DNA from 4 places in the Pseudomonas sp. MYb118 genome. Region 2 is predicted to be linked to each of the others. Evidence: predicted binding sites of a transcription regulator. Region 2 holds the regulator's gene; each other region holds the start of a gene.
The links. Region 2 encodes FliA, which starts transcription of late flagellar genes. Its sites were predicted from a motif close to CTAAAGTTTNNNNNNNNNNNGCCGNTAA; they were not measured.

Region 1 (3,126 bases), on a different contig from region 2:
CGCGCTTGCCCTGTGCAAAGCGCGGCTTTTTTTCGTCTGGTGATTACCCCCTCCCACAGGGGGAACTTCAGTGACAACTGGGTGGATTTACACCCGGAAGCGCTGGACCATGCCCTGCAGGGTGTTGGCCAGTTTCGACAGCTCATGGCTGGAGGCGCTGGTCTGGTCGGCGCCGGTGGCGGAACGCACCGACAGATCACGAATGTTCACCAGGTTGCGATCCACTTCCCGCGCCACTTGTGCCTGCTCTTCGGCGGCGCTGGCGATCACCAGGTTGCGCTCGTGAATCTCATGCACCGACGAGGTGATGGCAACCAGGGCCTCACCGGCGCGCTCGGCCAGTTGCAGGGTGCTGGCAGCCCGGGACGCGCTGGCGTTCATGGAATCCAGCGCCAGGCTCGAACCGCTGCGCATGCCCTGCACCATCTGCTCGATTTCCAGGGTCGATTGCTGGGTGCGATGCGCCAGGGCCCGCACTTCGTCAGCCACCACCGCAAAGCCACGGCCACTCTCCCCCGCACGCGCCGCTTCGATGGCCGCGTTGAGCGCCAGCAAATTGGTCTGCTCGGCAATGGCCCGGATCACTTCCAGCACTTTGCCAATGTCCTGGGACTGGTTGGCCAGCGATTGCACCAACTCACCAGTGTGTTGCACTTCACTGGCCAGGGCACCAATGGCCTGGGCGGTTTCGCTGACACGCTCCTGCCCCAGGTGCGCCGACTCGCTGGACTGACGCGTGGCATCGGAGGTCGATACCGCATTGCGTGCGACTTCTTCCACGGCCGTGGTCATTTCATTGACCGCCGTGGCCGCCTGCTCGATTTCGTTGTTCTGCTGCTGCAAGCCCTGGGTGCTGTCGAGGGTGACAGCGTTGAGTTCATCCGCCGCCGCAGCCAGTTGGGTGGCCGAGCCGCTGATGGCCTGCAGGGTTTCACGCAGGTTTTGCTGCATGGTCGCCAGGGCCTTGAGCAGGCGGCTGACTTCGTCACTGCCATGGGTGGCGATCGGTCGGGTCAGATCGCCCTGGGCCACGCTTTCCGCGGCGCTCAAGGCTTCGTTCAACGGACGGACGATACTGCGGGTCAGCAACATCGCCAATGCCACGGTTGCCAGCGCCGCCAGGCCGATAAACAGGCTGACAATGGTCCGCGATGTTTCGTAGTGCGCCGCCGACTTTTCGCTTTCCACAACCACCTGCTTGGCGAACAGCTCCGCCAGGTCGTTGAGCTGCTTGCCGGAGCCATCGACCACGGTCTTCATGTCCACCAGCAGCAATTTGGTCAATTCGTCACGGCGTCCCTGTTCGGCCAGGGTGAACGACTGGGCGATACCGGTGCGATAAGCGGCGAAGGTGGTTTTGAACTGGTCATACAAGGCGCGCCCTTCCGGGGTGTCGACCAGATGGTCGTAGGCGGCGATTTTCTCGCTCAGTTCCCTGTCGCGCGTGTCCATCTGGCCACGGTAGACCGGGATGTTCTTGGGGTCCTGGTCCAGCGCCATGCGCAGGGAAATGGTGCGGATACGCAGCATCAGCTCGCGAATCTCGTCACCACCGCGGATGCTTGGCAGCCATTGTTTTTCCACCGCCACCTCGCTTTCACGGATGCTCGACATCTGCCCCAGGGCAAAGATACCGAGCAACGCCACCAGTACGGCGATCAAAGCGAACCCCAGGGCCGCCCGAGGAGCGATATTCAACTGACGAAGCAACATGACTAGCGACCTTTTTTCTTGTAATGACCAGGTGTGGGGGTGTGTTGATTGGCAGTACCCCGTTGCCTCGTTATCGGCAAGTTGTATGACGACTTAAGCGGCCACTTTGTCGCAGGCAAAAAAAATCCCCGTATCTTTCGATACGGGGATCTTCAATATGGTCGGGGTAAGGGGATTCGAACTCCTGACATCCTGCTCCCAAAGCAGGCGCGCTACCGGACTGCGCTATACCCCGGTAAAAAAAAGGCACCTTTAAAAGGCGCCTTCTTCGATCAGCGCTTTTGGCCTCTGATCTTAAGATTCGATTCCAGGGTTAACTGGTTTCAAAAATGGTGGGTCGTGTGGGACTCGAACCTACGACCAATTGGTTAAAAGCCAACTGCTCTACCAACTGAGCTAACGACCCAAATATGGTCGGGGTAAGGGGATTCGAACTCCTGACATCCTGCTCCCAAAGCAGGCGCGCTACCGGACTGCGCTATACCCCGGTTTGAAATTGGCTCCGTGACCAGGACTCGAACCTGGGACCCAATGATTAACAGTCATTTGCTCTACCGACTGAGCTATCACGGAACTACATATTTCAAGTTACAACTTTGCAGCTTTACTTCACCTCTTCGACCCGTTCGCATCGCTGCGTTCGTGTGTCTGAGGCGCGCTATTCTACAATCTCAAGCGCCTCTGTCAACCCCCTAAATCGCTTTCAAGTTAATGATTTGCAACTTAATTCAGATTTCTGCCCAGTGAGCTGAAACCCTTCGGGGTGACTGACTGCGGGGCGCACTTTACAAGCCTTTTCCTTTGAGTTCAACAACCTGACGAAAAAAAGGCCTCGCAATGCGAGGCCTCTTCATTTTTTTGCAGGCAGCGATCAGACGAAGACGATCTCGTCGTTCTCCACCACCCCTTTGGCGATGTCGCCGGGCATGAAACGCCCCGACAGGATCAACTGCGCCAGCGGGTTCTCGATCCAGCGCTGGATCGCTCGTTTGAGCGGCCGTGCGCCATAGACCGGGTCGTAACCCACCGCGATCAGCTTGTCCATCGCCTCGGGGCTGAGTTCGAGCTTGAGCTCGCGCTCGCTCAGGCGACTGCGCAGGCGGCCCAGCTGGATCTCGGTGATGCCGGCGATCTGATCCCGCGCCAATGGCTCGAAGATCACCACCTCATCGACCCGGTTGATGAACTCGGGGCGGAAGTGCGTGGAGATCGCGTCCATCACCGCAGCACGCTGTGCCTCACGGTCACCGACCAGTTCCTGGATCTGTGCCGACCCCAGGTTGGAGGTCATGACGATCACGGTGTTCTTGAAGTCCACCGTGCGGCCATGGCTGTCGGTCAGGCGGCCATCTTCCAGCACTTGCAGGAGGATGTTGAACACATCCGGGTGGGCCTTCTCCACCTCATCGAGCA
Region 2 (3,126 bases):
CTTGACAACATAACCGAGGCGCTCGGTGGCATCCGTGATCTGGGACACCTCTTCGGCTTGCGGCATGTGCGGATCAATCTGGAAATTGACGATCGCGCTATGCAACTCGCGGGTGAGCTTGCCCACTTCCTGATACAGGCCACGGTCACGGGTCTGATTGAGCTCATGGATCAATTGCACCGCGTCGCCGAACTTGCCTTTTTCAAGGCTTTCGACCAGTTCGACCGCGTGTTTTTTCAGGGTCGACTCGAAGTCACCCAGTGAAGATTCTTTGTGGTCCATAGCTCCCCCGTGGCGCCGTGACTCAACCGATGCGTTCGAAAATCTTCTCGATTTTTTCTTTCAACGCCTGGGCCGTGAAGGGTTTGACCACATAGCCGTTTACACCGGCCTGGGCCGCTTCGATGATCTGCTCGCGCTTGGCTTCGGCGGTCACCATCAGCACCGGCAGGTGCTTGAGCTTTTCATCGGCGCGCACGTGGCGCAGCAGATCAATGCCGGTCATGCCAGGCATGTTCCAGTCGGTTACCAGAAAGTCGATGCTTCCGCTGTTGAGGACCGGAATGGCGGTGGTGCCATCGTCGGCCTCGACCGTGTTGGTGAACCCAAGGTCACGCAACAGGTTCTTAATGATCCGCCGCATCGTTGAGAAGTCATCAACGATGAGGATTTTCATGTTCTTGTCCAATTCGACCTCCAAGCAGTCTTAAACGCGCCCAGCACCTGGACGCGCCATTTCAATCAATTTGGCAAAGCACTCAATGACTGTCTGGAGCACAACAGATCGAGACCGGTGCGGTTCAACACCACACCAGCCACGTTCGCAGTGTCCCCACACTGCCTTCAGCGCGCTCGCCACTCCCCCAAACGCCCCCGCAAACGGGCTGCGCACTGGCTATGTAACTGGCTGACCCGAGATTCGCTGACTCCCAGGACCTCACCGATTTCCTTGAGATTCAACTCTTCGTCGTAGTACAGCGCCAACACCAGTCGCTCGCGCTCCGGCAAATTGGCAATCGCGTCCGCCAGCGCCGCCTGGAAGCGTTCATCTTCCAGATCGCGTGACGGCTCGAGATGAGCACTCGCGCCATCCTCGTGCAGACCTTCGTGTTCGCCGTCCTGCAAAAGATCGTCGAAACTGAATAACCGGCTGCCCAGGGTGTCGTTCAAAATCCCGTAATAATCATCGAGACTCAATTGGAGTTCGGCCGCAACTTCGTGATCTTTAGCGTCACGGCCGGTTTTAGCTTCAATCGAGCGAATTGCGTCGCTGACCATGCGGGTATTGCGGTGGACCGAACGTGGCGCCCAGTCCCCCTTGCGCACTTCATCGAGCATGGCGCCGCGGATGCGGATGCCCGCGTACGTCTCGAAACTCGCGCCCTTGCTGGCGTCGTATTTGGTCGACACTTCCAGCAGGCCGATCATCCCGGCCTGGATCAGGTCTTCGACCTGCACACTGGCAGGCAGACGCGCCAGCAAGTGGTAGGCAATGCGTTTGACCAGGGGCGCGTAACGCTCGATCAGCTCGTACTGCGCGTCACGCGCCGACTTCTTGTAGAGGTTGTAACCGCTGGCTGTCATAGCACCGGTCCTGCCGTTTGTTGCACGAGACGCTCGACGAAAAATTCCAGATGCCCACGCGGGTTGGCGGGCAGTGGCCAGGTATCGACCTTTTGCGCGATAGCCTTGAAGGCCAGGGAGCACTTGGAACGCGGGAAAGCTTCATACACGGCGCGTTGCTTCTGCACAGCCTTGCGCACGCTTTCGTCGTAAGGCACGGCGCCCACGTATTGTAGGGCGACGTCAAGGAAACGATCCGTGACCTTTGTCAACTTGGCGAACAGGTTGCGCCCTTCCTGCGGGCTCTGGGCCATGTTGGCCAGGACGCGGAAGCGGTTCATGCCGTAATCGCGGTTGAGCAGCTTGATCAGGGCATAGGCGTCTGTGATCGAGGTCGGCTCGTCGCAGACCACCAGCAGGACTTCCTGGGCGGCGCGGACAAAACTGACTACCGAGTCACCAATACCCGCAGCGGTGTCGATCACCAGCACATCGAGGTTGTCGCCGATATCGCTGAACGCCTGGATCAGGCCGGCATGCTGGGCCGGGCTCAGGTGCACCATGCTCTGGGTGCCGGAAGCCGCCGGAACGATACGGATACCGCCAGGCCCTTGCAGCAATACGTCGCGCAGCTCACAGCGGCCTTCGATCACGTCGGCCAGGGTACGTTTGGGCGTCAGCCCCAGCAGAACGTCGACGTTCGCCAGCCCCAGATCGGCGTCCAGCAGCATGACGCGCCGGCCGAGCTCAGCTAGAGCCAGGGACAAGTTCACTGACACGTTAGTCTTGCCGACGCCACCTTTGCCGCCGGTCACCGCGATCACCTGTACGGGATGCATGCTGCCCATGTTATTTCTTTACCTTGTCTTGCATAGACGGAGGCCACATTACTGGCTGCGCGTTCTCAAAAGGAACAATGCATGGCAGACCATCGATGTAGGTACAAAAACTATTCACCTCAGCCGACCTGCTTGGACGGACTGTGGTAGATATCAGCGAACATGTCAGCCATGGCTTCTTCGCTGGGTTCTTCCTGCATTTGCACGCTGACGGCGCGACTGACCAGTTGATGACGACGCGGCAGATGCAGGTCATCCGGAATCCGCGGTCCATCGGTCAGGTAAGCCACCGGCAATTCATGACTGATTGCCAGGCTCAACACTTCGCCAAGACTTGCCGTTTCATCCAGTTTAGTCAGGATGCAGCCAGCCAGCCCGCAACGCTTGTAACTGTGATAAGCGGCAGTTAGAACCTGTTTCTGGCTAGTGGTTGCCAATACCAGGTAATTTTTTGCCCGGATGCCACGTCCCGCCAGGCTTTCGAGCTGCATGCGCAGGGCCGGATCGCTGGCCTGGAGGCCCGCAGTGTCGATCAGCACCACGCGTTTGCGCAGCAGTGGCTCCAGCGCCTGCACCAGGGACTGGCCCGGATCGACGTGGGTCACCGACACATTGAGAATCCGCCCAAGGGTCTTGAGCTGCTCCTGGGCACCGATGCGGTAGCTGTCCATGCTGACCAGGGCGATGCTCTGCGCGCCGTACTTGAGTACGTAGCGGGCCGCCA
Region 3 (3,126 bases), on a different contig from region 2:
CTGGGAGGCCGCCATCGCGGGCAAGCCCGCTCCTACAGGTGCAGCGTGATCCCTGTGGGAGCGGGCTTGCCCGCGATGAGGCCCTGAAAAACACCACCCCACCAAAACCATGCCCACAAAAAACCGGCCGAAGCCGGTTTTTTGATTCAACGCCTCACTGCAACCAAGGCGGTGGCGGCTCTTCGCCCTTGTTCGGTGGCGCATCATCCGCCGCACGGGCGGCCTGTTTGCGCTCTTCGTCGCGGCGCGCCGCTTCGATCTCGCGCATCACCCCACCGACATCGGCCAGTTCCTCGGTATCGGCGAATTCGCCGGTCAGGACGCTGTTGGGCTGCAAGGTGCCGGCTTCGTACAACGCCCACATTTCCTTGGCGTAGCGGGTGTTTTTCAGCTCCGGGGCAAACCGTCCGAAGTAGGACGCCATGTTGCCCACGTCCCGCTCCAGCATGCTGAAGGCGTGGTTGTTACCCGCCGCGTCCACCGCCTGCGGCAGGTCGATGATGACCGGGCCGTTGGGCGTCAGCAGCACGTTGAACTCGGACAAGTCACCGTGCACCAGACCGGTACACAACATCAGCACGATCTGCGAAATGAGGAACGCGTGATACTCGCGCGCCTGTTCCGGCTCCAGCACCACGTCGTTCAGGCGCGGGGCCGCATCGCCGTACTCGTCGGCCACCAGCTCCATCAGCAGCACGCCTTCGAGGAAGTCATACGGCTTGGGCACCCGCACACCGGCATTGGCCAGGCGGAACAACGCCGCCACTTCGGCGTTCTGCCAGGCGTCTTCGGCCTCCTTGCGACCGAACTTGGAGCCCTTGGCCATGGCCCGGGCCTGCCGACTGTTGCGGACCTTGCGGCCTTCCTGATACTCGGCCGCCTGGCGGAAACTGCGTTTGTTCGCCTCCTTGTAGACCTTCGCGCAACGCACCTGATTGCCGCAGCGCACCACATACACAGCTGCTTCTTTACCACTCATGAGTGGGCGCAGCACCTCGTCGACCAGACCGTCCTCGATCAGGGGTTCAATGCGTTTTGGAGTCTTCATCAGCTTTTATTCTGGGTCCTTTATTACCAAACACGCGTGAGTCATTCGTTATACGGCAATCCACTCATTGGCGGGAGGGGTTGCCGACCTGTGAACTGTGCAGATGCACACAATGTGCCGAAAAAACCGGCCAATGGCGTCGAGTTTCCTCGACCGCCAAGGATCATAGCCGAGCCCACCCTCATTGATGGAGAAGGCATTCGCGGGCATTGACGACAGAGCCCGACATACTGATCAGCGCCTTTCGTAGGATTTTTTTCAACAGCCCTCAATTTCCCTCCCGGGCAGCCGAAGCCCTCAGTAACAAAGTGAATTGTCCGACGATCCCTTCCACAGAAGAAGACGTCGAAACCTCCCAGGATCGGGACTGACACAATCGTTACGGCTGCCAATAATTCCGCGGGTCCTCTGCACTACGTGGGTTACAAGAAAATATGGAGCGCGGATGAACATCAAACAGAAGTTGACGTGGGCGTTTGCAATCATCGCCTGCTTGCCCGTGGTGCTGGTCGCCACCCTCGTGGTCATGAACCTGCGCAGCGATGCCAAGGACGATTTCGTCGACGGCAGCGGCCGCGAGATTCGTCAGGTCAGCAACGCCATGCAGCTGTTTTTCGACGGCATCACCCAGAACGTCGAGTACCTGGCCAACCAGCCGCTGGTCAAGGCGGCTGACGCCAGCGTGAAAAGCCACATGAGCGCTGACGCTGCGCAAATCCCCTTCACGGAAATCGACACCAAACTGTTTGATCTGTTCGCCGCCCTGGCCGCCAGTCATCCGGCGTACTCCTACGTGTCCTACGGCTTGAGCAACGGCGGTTACGCGTTCTGGCCTGGCGACCCGAAAATGGCGAACTACGACCCGCGCGTTCGCCCGTGGTACAAGACGGCAATGGCCAACCCCGGCAAGACCGTGCGCACCGAAGCCTATTACTGGGCCGGTGATGACGCGGTACTGGTCAGTACCGTGCGCGCCGTGGCCAACCAGCTGGGCGCCCAGGGTGGCGTGGTCAACATCGACGTATCGCTCAAGCAGCTCACCGAGATCGTCAAGCAGATCAAGCTGGGTGAAACAGGCTACCTGATGCTGCTGGAAAACAACGGCACCGTGCTGGTGGACCCCAAGCAGCCGGAGCATAACTTCAAGGCGCTGGGCAGCCTCGGCGACGGTTACGCGCAACTGGCCAAGGCCGGCAAGGGCCTGGTGGAAGTCGAACTCAACGGCGAGCGCTACATGGCCAACGTCTGGCCATCGGAGCAACTGGGCTGGACCTTCATCGGCCTGATCAAGCAAAGCGAAGTGATGAGCTCGGCGACCCAACTGACCTGGTTGATCGCCATCATCGCCGCCGTACTGGCCGTGGTCTTCGCCGTGGTCGGCGCCAGCTTCGCCAGCCTCATCGTGCGGCCGATCCGTGGCGTGGCCAGCGGCCTGGAAGGCATCGCCCAGGGCGAAGGTGACCTGACCCAGAGCCTGCAAATCCGCGGTCGCGATGAAACTGCGCAACTGGCCAACTGGTTCAACCAGTTCCTGGCGGCGATCCGCAACCTGATCCAGAGCATTGGTGGCGCGGCGAGCAAAATCCTCGACACCTCCAAGAGCTCCACCCAGGTGTCCCACGACATGGCCGAAGCGGCCGGTCGCCAGCGCGAAGCGGTGGACATGGTGTCCACCGCGTTCCACGAAATGGTCGCCACCGCCAACGAAGTCGCGCGCTCCTGCAGCCAGGCCGCCGAGTCGGCCGACAGCGGCCAGCGCCAGGCCCATGAAGGCCAGCAGCAGATTGATGCGGCCGTGAACAGCGTCGATCGCCTGAGCCAGGAAATCGAACAGTCGGCGCAGTCGATGCAACAACTGGAGCGCGACAGCAACGACATCCAGTCGATCCTCGGGACCATCCGTTCGATCGCCGAACAGACCAACCTGCTGGCCCTCAACGCCGCCATCGAAGCGGCCCGTGCGGGTGAGCAGGGGCGCGGCTTTGCGGTGGTAGCCGATGAAGTGCGGGCACTGGCCAAGCGCACCGCCGACTCCACGGCGGAAATCGACGGTCTGCTCGGCAACCTGGCCCGGCGCA
Region 4 (3,126 bases), on a different contig from region 2:
TCGGCGGCGCTGGCGATCTGCGCGTTCATCGAGTTGATGGTGGCGATCAGTTGCGCCATGGTGTCCAGCGACGCGCCGGCCTCGTTGGCTTGCGCGGAGGTGCCGTCACCGGCCTCGCTGGAGCGACGCATCGCCTCCACCGCCGACTGGGTGCCCGCCTGCAAGCGGTCGATCATGCCCTGGATTTCCTGGGTGCTGATCTGCGTACGGCTGGCCAGTGCGCGCACTTCATCGGCCACCACCGCAAAGCCACGCCCGGCTTCCCCGGCACGGGCCGCTTCGATGGCGGCATTGAGCGCCAGCAAGTTGGTCTGCTCGGCGATCGAGCGGATCACCCCGAGCACGCTGACGATCGAAGCCACGTCTTTCTGCAGGCTGTCCAGGGACACGCCGCTGTTGCGGATGTCGTCGACCAGCGCATGGATCTTCTCGATGCTGCCGGCCACCACGCGCTTGGCGGTCTGGCCTTCCTCGTCGGTCTGCTGGGCCGCGACCGCAGCGTTCTGTGCACTCTTGGCCACTTCCTGGGCAGCGGCCGACATCTCGTTGATCGCCGTGGCGACCTGATCGGTCTCGTGGCGCTGACGCTCCATGGCCTGGTCCGAACGGTGGGCCTGGTCGGACACCTGATGCACCAGCCCGGTCAGTTGCGAGGTCATTTCGGTGATCTGGCGCACCAAACCGTGGATCTTGTCGACGAAGCGGTTGAACGAACCGGCCAGTTCGCCCAGTTCATCCTGGCTGGTGATGGTCAGGCGCCGGGTCAGGTCGCCCTCGCCCGCGGCGATGTCATCGAGGTTGTCTTTCATCAGGTGCAGCGGACGCAAAATGGTGTTGGCCAGCAGCATCCCAGCGGCGGCGATCACCAGCAGCACCACGGCGGCGATGCCGACGATGCTCAGCAATACGCCTTCCATGCGCTCCTTGACCTTGCCCTCGACCACGGCCACCTGGGCCTCGATGCCATCGAGGTTGACCGAGGTGCCCACCGCCATGTCCCACTTGGCCAGGTATTCGGTGTAGCCGAGTTTCGGCACCAGCACCTGGGTGTTGCTCGGCAGCGGCGAGCTGTATTGCAGGTAGTGGGTGCCGTCCTTGGCGACCTGCACCAGGTCGCGGTTGACGTAGACACCGTTGGGGTCGCGGTTGTCCTTGAAGCTCTTGCCCACGCCTTCGGGGCTGTTGGCCTTGAACAGGCGCACGGTGTTGGAATCGTAGCCGAAGAAGTAGCCTTCCTTGTCGTAGCTGATGTTCGACAACAGCTTGATCACCTGCGCCCGCGCCGCCTCGTCGCCGGGGGCGGCAGCGTCGTAGAGCGGCTTGATCGCGGTCATCGCCACGGCGACGTAGCTTTTGAGGGTGTCCTTGGCGTTGCTGAGCAGGCGCTCGCGGGTCTGTTCGACTTCCTTGCGCGCCTGTTCCTGCAACACGAAATACGTGGTGAAGCTGATGACCAGTGCGAACACCAGCACCGGGAGAACGGCGAGAGACAGGACTTTAGCCTTCAGGCTCATGCGCATGACGGTTCACTCTTTTGATTTTATTAACGTGGTCAAAGGCTATAACGGCACGTCAAGTCAAAAGTTGAGACAGGTCATTACAACAGGGCATGAGGGAGGGACCTCCGCCCTTCCCCTGTGGGAGCGAGCCTGCTCGCGATGCGGTGTGTCTGATTCACCGCATCGCGAGCAGGCTCGCTCCCACAGGATCAGGCAGGGATCATAATCGGCGGGGAATTCAGAGCACCATCGCCGCCACCCAGCCAAACGCCAGCAGCGGCAGGTTGTAATGCAGGAACGTCGGCACCACGGTGTCCCAGATGTGGTGGTGCTGGCCGTCGATGTTCAGGCCGGAGGTCGGACCGAGGGTCGAGTCCGAGGCGGGGGAGCCGGCGTCGCCCAGGGCACCGGCGGTGCCGACGATGCAGACGATGGCGATCGGGCTGAAGCCCAGTTGCACGCACAGCGGCACGAAGATCGCGGCGAGGATCGGCACCGTGGAGAACGACGAACCGATGCCCATGGTCACCAGCAGCCCCACCAACAACATCAACAACGCGCCGATGCCCTGGCTGTGGCCGATCCACGCGGCCGACGCCTCGACCAGCGTCTGCACCTGGCCGGTGGCCTTCATCACCTCGGCGAACCCCGAGGCGGCGATCATGATGAAGCCGATCATGGCCATCATCTTCATACCTTCGGTGAACAGGTCGTCGGTATCGCGCCACTTGACGATGCCCGACACCGAGAAGATCAGAAAGCCCACCAGCGCACCGATGATCATCGAGTCCAGCAACAGCTGAATGATGAACGCCGCCGCGATGGCCACGCCGGCCACCATCAGGCTCAGCGGGTTGTACGTCACCGCGACCTGCTCGACCTGCTCGATTTTCGCCAGGTCGTAGACCCGTTTCTTGCGATAGCTGATGAAGGCCACGGCCAGCCCCACCAGCATGCCCAGCGCCGGGATGCCCATGGCGTGGGTGACGTTGATGCCGCTGATATCGACGCCGCTGCGGGCGACGTTGGCCAGCAGGATCTCGTTGAGGAAGATGTTGCCGAACCCCACCGGCAGGAACATGTACGGGGTGATCAGGCCGAAGGTCATGACGCAGGCGATCAGGCGACGGTCCAGTTGCAGCTTGGTCAGCACATAGAGCAGTGGCGGCACCAGCAACGGAATAAAGGCGATATGTATCGGCAGAATGTTCTGTGAAGCGATGGCCACCACCCACAGCAGCCCGATCAGCAACCACTTGACCTGGCGACCACCCGTGGCGTGCTGGCGGTCGACCATGGCCAGGGCCTTGTCCGCCAGCGCGTGGGCCAAGCCGGACTTGGCGATCGCCACCGCGAAAGCGCCGAGCAAGGCGTAGGACAACGCCACCGTCGCCCCGCCACCCAGGCCGCTGTTGAATGCCTTGAGGGTGGCGTCGATGCCCAGGCCACCGCTCAGGCCACCCACCAGCGCACCGACAATCAGTGCGATCACAACGTGCACGCGGGACAGGCTGAGTATCAGCATGACGCCGACCGCGGCAATTACAGCATTAATCATCGTTACTCCAGACAAGCGCAAACACTCCGGCCGGCAGTCTGCACAGGGCCGCCAGCGGAGTCGGGAATG

Region 1: the regulator FliA is predicted to act here: its motif matches at 1,784-1,811, upstream of ABVN20_RS09645 (methyl-accepting chemotaxis protein).
Region 3: the regulator FliA is predicted to act here: its motif matches at 1,316-1,343, upstream of ABVN20_RS16990 (methyl-accepting chemotaxis protein).
Region 4: the regulator FliA is predicted to act here: its motif matches at 1,562-1,589, upstream of ABVN20_RS27315 (methyl-accepting chemotaxis protein).

Annotation. Positions count from the first base shown of each region.
Region 1 is NZ_JBFRXN010000002.1:840,739-843,864, forward strand. Features, by position in the region: gene ABVN20_RS09645 (methyl-accepting chemotaxis protein) at 88-1,713, opposite strand; tRNA gene ABVN20_RS09650 (tRNA-Pro) at 1,872-1,948, opposite strand; tRNA gene ABVN20_RS09655 (tRNA-Lys) at 2,044-2,119, opposite strand; tRNA gene ABVN20_RS09660 (tRNA-Pro) at 2,125-2,201, opposite strand; tRNA gene ABVN20_RS09665 (tRNA-Asn) at 2,211-2,286, opposite strand; gene clpB (ATP-dependent chaperone ClpB) at 2,585-3,126, opposite strand, start outside.
Region 2 is NZ_JBFRXN010000001.1:22,847-25,972, reverse strand. Features, by position in the region: gene ABVN20_RS00135 (protein phosphatase CheZ) at 1-282, opposite strand, end outside; gene ABVN20_RS00130 (chemotaxis response regulator CheY) at 305-676, opposite strand; gene fliA (RNA polymerase sigma factor FliA) at 844-1,584, opposite strand; gene fleN (flagellar synthesis regulator FleN) at 1,581-2,411, opposite strand; gene flhF (flagellar biosynthesis protein FlhF) at 2,522-3,126, opposite strand, start outside.
Region 3 is NZ_JBFRXN010000002.1:2,445,684-2,448,809, reverse strand. Features, by position in the region: gene ABVN20_RS16995 (PA4780 family RIO1-like protein kinase) at 155-1,048, opposite strand; gene ABVN20_RS16990 (methyl-accepting chemotaxis protein) at 1,494-3,126, shown strand, end outside.
Region 4 is NZ_JBFRXN010000004.1:280,786-283,911, reverse strand. Features, by position in the region: gene ABVN20_RS27315 (methyl-accepting chemotaxis protein) at 1-1,520, opposite strand, end outside; gene ABVN20_RS27310 (Na+/H+ antiporter family protein) at 1,738-3,054, opposite strand.